DNA from 2 places in the Dehalogenimonas alkenigignens genome. Region 2 is predicted to be linked to the other one. Evidence: riboswitches for the same ligand, from Rfam matches in the RefSeq annotation. Region 2 holds a riboswitch; the other holds the start of a gene.
What was found. A riboswitch is a leader RNA that binds a small molecule or an ion and turns the genes downstream of it on or off. The one in region 2 is predicted to bind molybdenum cofactor.
Positions count from the first base shown of each region.

Region 1: another riboswitch for molybdenum cofactor. It lies ahead of DEALK_RS08360 (ABC transporter substrate-binding protein); the one in region 2 lies ahead of moaA (GTP 3',8-cyclase MoaA).

Region 1 covers NZ_KQ758903.1:1,596,877-1,600,605, forward strand. The annotation lists gene prmC (peptide chain release factor N(5)-glutamine methyltransferase) at 1-67, shown strand, start outside; gene DEALK_RS08350 (electron transfer flavoprotein subunit beta/FixA family protein) at 193-981, shown strand; gene DEALK_RS08355 (electron transfer flavoprotein subunit alpha/FixB family protein) at 1,036-2,007, shown strand; molybdenum cofactor riboswitch at 2,097-2,241, shown strand; gene DEALK_RS08360 (ABC transporter substrate-binding protein) at 2,320-3,246, shown strand; gene DEALK_RS08365 (ABC transporter permease) at 3,251-3,729, shown strand, end outside.
Region 2 covers NZ_KQ758903.1:1,245,953-1,249,681, forward strand. The annotation lists gene topA (type I DNA topoisomerase) at 1-449, opposite strand, end outside; gene dprA (DNA-processing protein DprA) at 461-1,567, opposite strand; tRNA gene DEALK_RS06555 (tRNA-Ser) at 1,639-1,728, opposite strand; molybdenum cofactor riboswitch at 1,875-1,999, shown strand; gene moaA (GTP 3',8-cyclase MoaA) at 2,032-3,021, shown strand; gene moaC (cyclic pyranopterin monophosphate synthase MoaC) at 3,025-3,501, shown strand; gene DEALK_RS06570 (MOSC domain-containing protein) at 3,494-3,729, shown strand, end outside.

The sequences.
Region 1 (3,729 bases), 350 kb from region 2:
CCGTACCGAAATCATCCGGGATCTCATCCCCCTTGATCGTGTCTCGGTCACCAAACTTCCCCCGTAGCGGATAACATATGAACTTGATAACTCGCGTCGTAGGACCCGTGACGCAGTTGACCGGGACGCAGTGCGGGTGTTAAATTAAGCCAGTCGTTGACCAATCGTTCAATTACGTCGAGGAGGCTGCTCTTGGATATCATCGTTCTGATCAAGCAAATCCCCGACCCCGAAATTCCTCCAGCAAGTTTCAAGATTGATCCCTCCGGCACCAAGGTCGTACCTCCCGCCGGAGTCTCTCCGGTGATCGATCCCTACTCTGAGCACGCTCTGGAGGCTGGGCTGCGGCTCAAAGACACCAACACTGGCAGCACCTTGAAAGCGGTTTCTTTGGGAAGCGGCCTTAATAAAGAACTCCTTAAAAAAGCCCTCGCCCTCGGTGCCGATGAACTCATCCTGTTGGACGACCCGGCCTTCGCCGACCTGGACAGCGCCGCTGCCGCCGCCGTCCTTGCCGCCGCAGTTAAAAAGATCGGCAAGTTCGATGTTATCCTCGCCGGTCGCACCGCCGCGGATTGGGACGCCGGCCAGACCGGCCTGCTTCTGGCTGGTCACCTCGGCCTGCCTTCATTGTCCCGCGCCCGCAAGGTCGAGTTCACCGGCGGCAAACTTCGCGTCGAGCGCATCGTCAACGGCGGCTTTGAAGTCGTCGAGGCAGCCTTACCCGCTGTCGTCACCGTTTCTGGAGAACTCGGGAAACTCCGTCTGCCCAACATCAGGGGAGTACTCGCCGCCAAGAAAAAGGAGCCGCTCTTTTGGAAAGCTACCGACCTGGGCACCGTCGCCGTTAACCGTCTGGTGAAGCTGGTGAGGCTCTATCAACCGGTGCGGGAAGCGAAGTGCGAACTGATCCCCGGCGCCACCCCTGAAGAACAGGGCGCTAACCTGGCGCTGAAGCTTCGTGAACTAAAGCTGATCTAGCAGTTCCCAACTTTCCCTCCCGAGAGGAAAGACATAAAAGGAGCGGGTGAAAACATGCCAGATAATCAAAGCGTCCTAATCGTCGTCGAGGTCAAAGGCGGCACGCCGGCGCCTGCCGCCGCCGAGCTTTTCACCGCTGCGAAGGCAATCACCGCCGACGAATCCATTTTCGCCCTTGTTGTTGGCACCGGCGCCAGAGAGGCCGCCGTTGCCGTCGGTAGATTGGGTGCCGTGAAGGTCTTTGCCGCCGAAGTCGGCCAAGTTTCGAGTGATGCCGTCGCCCTGACGGTGATGCCGCTGGCCGCTAACTTGAACCCAAAAATCATCCTCCTGGCTGAAACCGATTTAGGCCGCGACCTGGCGCCGATGCTGGCCGCCCGGCTTTCGACCGCCGCTGTAACCGATGTTATCGCTATCCGTACTGAGGGCGGCAGCCGGATTTTTACCCGCCCCGTCTACGGCGGCAACGCGCTGGCGGATTTTACCATCGATACCGAACCCCAGGTCGTTTCCATCCGGCCCAAGACCTTCGCTCCGGCACCGGCCAACGATAAGCACACCGTTGAGATTTTGGAATTGCCGGCGGCTGAACCATTGACGGGTGTTCAAATCCTGGAGCGAGTAGCCGTGAAAGAGACTGGCCCAAAGATCGAAGAGGCAAAAATCGTCGTCGGCGGCGGCCGCGGCCTGGGTGGGCCCGAGGGTTTTGCCCAGCTCCAGGAACTCGCCGGCCTCCTCGACGGTGTCGTTGGTGCCTCCCGTCCGCCGTGTGACCAGGGTTGGTGGCCAGAATCTGGACAGATCGGAGTCACCGGCAAGATCATCGCCCCGGATTTATACATTGCCGTCGGTATCTCCGGCTCGTCACAGCACCTTTCTGGCGTCTCCGGCGCCAAAACACTCGTGGCCATCAACAAGGACGCCGAAGCAAACATTTTCAAAGCCGCCGCTTACGGCGTCACCGGCGATTGGAAGAAGGTTGTCCCGGCCCTCGTCGCCAAGGTCAAGGAGCTCACCGGCAGATAGCGTTACCATTCACTCCGGCGAACCATGATGGGAACCGTCATCGATTCCTGATTGACCGGTATTAGTACTCTGTGTTACCATGAGCTTAATTAAATATTGATCTCCGAAGTCTTGGAGCCTAACTCCTCGGTGATATGGCGACAAGACCGGCGGTCCTTCACAGAAGGACCCGAGGGTGATGCCGGAAACGGCGCCGCCTCCCGCGATTTGGAAAGGAGAGCATGCCATGACGAGGGTACTCCGTGGCCGCGCACCTCCTTAAAAGAGGTGCTTTTTGTTTGTACTATTCCAAATATTTGATAAGGGGTACAGATGAGAAAAACATGGTTAAAAGTTTCCGGCTTGTTGTTGTCGATGCTACTCGCGGCTTCATCGATCGCCGGCTGCAATGGATCTGATAATCCATCAACCACCGGTCCGACGGTATCGCCGACCACCGAACAGGGCAGCGGCATCCTCTCCCCGGCAAAACGCCTCAAGGTGGCTACAACCAGCTCCCTCTACGACACCGGCTTGTGGGCCCTCCTGGAGCCCATGTTCGAGAAAGAGTTCGGAGTGGAAGTCGATGTCCTGTATGCCAACACCGGTATTGCCCTGCAATACGGCCAACGCGGCGATGTTGACATTATCACCGTCCATGACAAGGCTCGGGAACTCCAGTTCATTGCCGACGGTTACGGTACAACCCGCAGCGCTTTCGCTTACAATTATTTCGTTATTGTAGGCCCTGCCTCCGATCCGCTCGGATTGAAAGGCCTTTCCGCCGAGGATGCCTTCAAGAAGTTGTTCGCTTCCAAGACCGCCAAGTTCGTCTCCCGTGGCGATGCCTCCGGGACCAATTCCAAGGAGCAGGCTATTTGGAAGGCTGCCGGCATCACTTACACCGATGTCCGCAGTTCAGGCGCTTGGTACGTCGAGTCCGGCCAGGGCATGGGACCAACTCTTCAGATGGCCGGGCAGCTTCAGGGTTACACCCTTTCCGATATTGGCACCTTTTTAGCTTTCAAAGGACAGACCGGCCTGACTTCTATCGTAGATAAAGGGTCGATTCTGCTGAATGTTTATGCCGCAGTCCCGGTCAATCCGGTAAAAGTTGCCGTGAGTAACAAGGACATGGCTCAAAAGATGGTCGAATGGCTGTTGTCCCCGGCCATCCAGAAGATCATCGGCGACTACGGCGTCAAGGACTACGGCGCGCCGCTATTTACCCCTTGCGCCGGAAACGAACCGGCGAATTAATTAAATGGAAGAGATCTGGCTTGGTCTGCAAAGGGCTATCGAACTAATCTTTTCGGCTGATCCCGACGTTATGGAAGCCACCTGGCGGTCGCTGAGTATCTCAGCGACCGCCAGCGTCATCGCCGCAGTCATCGCTCTGCCTTTAGGCTCTCTCATCTTCCATAACACCTTCCCCGGCAAGCGCTTCCTGATCAGCTTCATCCATACCCTGTTTTCCCTGCCGACGGTTTTGGTCGGCCTGTTTGTCTTCCTGCTGTTCTCGCGCTCCGGTCCGCTTGGGGAGTTCGGGCTGCTTTTCACCCCGACAATTATGGTTATTGGCCAGGCTGTGCTGGTGACACCGCTGATACTCGGCCTCGTTATTTCGGCGCTCTCCGGAATCGACCTCATGGCTAAAGAGACGGCAATTGCCTTGGGCGCCAGCCGCTGGCAAATGGGATTGCTGTTGATCAAAGAGGCCAGGTACGCTATCTTCACCGCCTT
Region 2 (3,729 bases):
TACCCGACTAATCGATCGAGTATGCGCCGGGCTTGCTGAGCGTTTACCAGATTCATATTGATTTCACGCGGTGAATTAAAAGCCGCAGTTATTGCTTCCGGCGTAATCTCATGAAAAGTCACCCGGTTGCATGACGCCCGGGGCGTACAAATAGATTCTTTCAGGTGCCACGCTATTGCTTCGCCCTCTCGGTCAGGATCTGTCGCTAAAAATACCGCAGAGGCTTTGGAGAGCCCTTCTTTTAATTCTGTCAGAATTGATGATTTGTCTCGCATCACTAAATACTGCGGTTTGAAGTCATTCTCAGTATCAACGCCGAGCTTGCTTTTCGGTAAGTCACGGATATGTCCCATCGAAGCCTTGACTATATATTTGGGACCGAGGATACGGGAGAGAGTCCTTGCTTTGGCAGGGGACTCAACAATAACGAAATTCGTGGGTGACTTCATTTTACTCTCGTTTACGACTCCTTAATCACCCTTGAAAGCGTATAGTTCATACCGCCAAGGTGTTTGACTGTGCCTTTTAATTCCATCATTGATAAAGTTGAGCTTACAACTGAAGCAGGTAGTTTGGATGTGCGGCAAATTTCGTCAATGTGTACTGGTTCCACACCAAGATATCTAATTAAGTTTTTTTCATTTTCAGTCACCGGGAGTGTTTCTTTGAATTCAAGTTGTGTAGCAACTGATTCGATATTGAGCTCTATTAAAATGTCGGATTCGGTTCTCACCAACTTTGCACCTTGTTGAATCAAACGGTTTGTTCCAGAACTCTTGGCTGAGAAAATGTTCCCCGGTATGGCGAAAACATCTCGGTTTTGGTCTAAGGCGTATTCGGCGGTAATTAAAGCCCCTGACTTTTCCCCAGCTTCAGTCACTAGTGTGCCCAACGTCAAGCCTGAGAGGATGCGGTTACGCCGGGGGAAATTTTCAGGCCTTGGTCCCATATCCATCGCATACTCTGAAATTAGAGCCCCATTTTCAATTATTTGCTTTGCGATAGCTGTGTTTTCTGGTGGGTATATTACATTAACCCCGGAGCCTAGTACCCCAATCGTACGACCGCCCGCTTTTAGGGCAGAAGAGTGGGAAATCGTATCTATCCCGCGGGCCAAACCTGAAGCGATGGTGACATTATTTCGGCTAAGCGCGGTTACGATCTCCTCGGTCACTTGCCTGCCATAGGCTGTTGGATTTCGTGTCCCCACCACCGCAATTGAAAGCTGGTCCTCAGGCAGAAGATTACCCTTGATATACAAAACTGGTGGATAGTCGTAAATCTCCTTAAGTCTGGAGGGATACTTTGGGCTTACTGCGGTGACGACGGAAACCCCGAAACGATCTGCTTTTTCCAGTTCACGCGCTGGTTCAACTTTAGATCGCCAGTAAACAATTGAATTAATCGTACCGCAATCGAGACCGACCTTCGATAATTCCGCTTCGTTGGCCTTCCAGGCGGTCGAAAGATCTCCGAAATATTTCTCCAACATTGTAAGCCGGACCCGGCCGATACCTGGAATAAGACTGAAACCCAGGTAATGGACAGTGTTACTCTGTTCGTTCAAAGCGTCGCAATTTTAACACAGGGCATTGCGAGAGACAATCGTTCAGGAATGACTGAGTGGAAAACTTGAATTGGCGGAGAGGGTGGGATTCGAACCCACGGTCGAGTTACCTCGACTCACGCTCTCCAGGCGTGCCTGATAGTCCACTCCAGCACCTCTCCGCAAAGTGGTTTGATTGCCTGAAGAACCCGCCAATGATAAATTAATGCGTCCGGTTAGTCAACAATGCAAACACTCTTGAAACGCTGACGTTCATACTACCATGTATGAGTATTTGCCCGGTACTAGTACCGCATGCTATAGTTTAGATGAATAAACCCTTCGAGCCGTCCCGGCCTAACTTTCAAAAGAAACATGGCAGACGGCCGGTCAGGGTGTCGCTGGAAACGGCGGCGCCTCCCGTTTTTGGAAAGGAGGGGTATGAGCGCTTACGCCGTCCTTCGTTTGAGGGACTGTTTGATCCAATGACCGAAGCTAATTGCGTTACCGGCACTTTTGATGCCTTCAATCGTCGCGTTAACTACCTGCGTATTTCGGTCACAGACCGATGCAATCTGCGATGCACCTACTGCAGCGACGGCGAAATCAACCACCTTCACCATGACGACATCTTGCGTTATGAAGAGATTGAGCGGGTGACCAAAGCTGCCGCTGCCCTCGGAGTACGTCATGTCCGGCTGAGTGGAGGCGAACCGCTGGTGCGGCCGTATTTGTGGAATCTGATCGAATTGTTGACGCCGATTCCGGGTATTGAAGACATTTCACTAACCACCAACGGCACGCTGCTAAAGGAGCAGGCTACAAAGTTGCGCAGCGCCGGCTTGAAACGCATCAATGTAAGTCTCGACTCGCTGAGGCCTGGCCGTTTTGAACGGATCACCGGCGGCGACAAGCTTGGCGACGTACTCGAAGGAATTCAAGAAGCTCATCGCGTTGGGCTTTCGCCGGTGAAGATAAACATGGTGGTCATACCCGGGGTGAACGACGATGAGGTAGAAGATTTCGCCTTGATGGCTAAGGATGAGGGATGGCACGTTCGTTTCATCGAGCATATGCCTTTCGGAGGGATTGGCAGTACTCCATCAATGACGGTGGCTGAAATCAAAGAAAAGATAGAATCGATGGTGAGCGACCTGTGGCCGTGCTGCCTCTCCGGCGCTGGTCCAGCCAGCTACTTCAGTTTCGGTGAAGGACAGGGAACGATCGGCTTCATTCGTCCGGTCAGCCATCGCTTCTGTGGCCAGTGCAACCGGTTGCGGCTGACTGCAGACGGTAAGCTGAGGCCTTGCCTGCTGAACGACCTTGAGATCGATATCAAATCTGCTTTGCGAAATGGCGCCGGTATCTCGGATTTGAAAGACCTGCTTAAACAGGCGATCATTGCCAAACCGGAGCGCCACCATTTGGAAACGGCCGGCATTGGCGGCCGCCAGATGCGTCAGATCGGGGGATAGCTCATGGAATTATCTCATGTCGATGAGCGTGGCCGAGCCAGGATGGTAGACGTGACCGAAAAGGTAACCACCAGCCGCCGCGCTGTGGCTATCGCTCATATCAGCATGAAACCTGAGACACTTGAGCTCATCAAGAATATGGAGATCAGAAAGGGCGATGTACTGGCAGCGGCGCGTATTGCCGGAATAATGGCTGCCAAGAAAACGCCGGAACTGATACCGCTGTGCCATCCGTTGACAATTTCCGGAGCCGCAGTCGAGTTCGAGTTTTACGGCACCGACCAGTTAATAGTATCGGCCGAGGTGAAATGCACCGGGCCTACCGGTGTTGAGATGGAAGCCCTCACCGCCGCCAGCATCGCCGTTCTTACGGTATACGATATGTGCAAGGCGGTGGACAAGGGCATGACCATAGAACGAATCTACCTTGAGACTAAAGAGGGTGGCAAGAGCGGGACTTACAGGAGGCTGGATGGCTAAGATTGTCGCCGTTTGCACTAGCATAAAAAAAGGCACTAAGAAAAAAGATATTGGCCGCGGCTTTCTGGAGGCGGATTACGGCATTCAAGGCGACGCCCACGCTACCAAAGGCTGGCACCGGCAGGTTAGCCTGCTGGACAATTCCAGCATTGACAAGATGCGCGCCAAAGGGCTGACGCTTTCACCCGGCGACTTCGCCGAGAACCTGACGACCGAAGGTCTCGAACT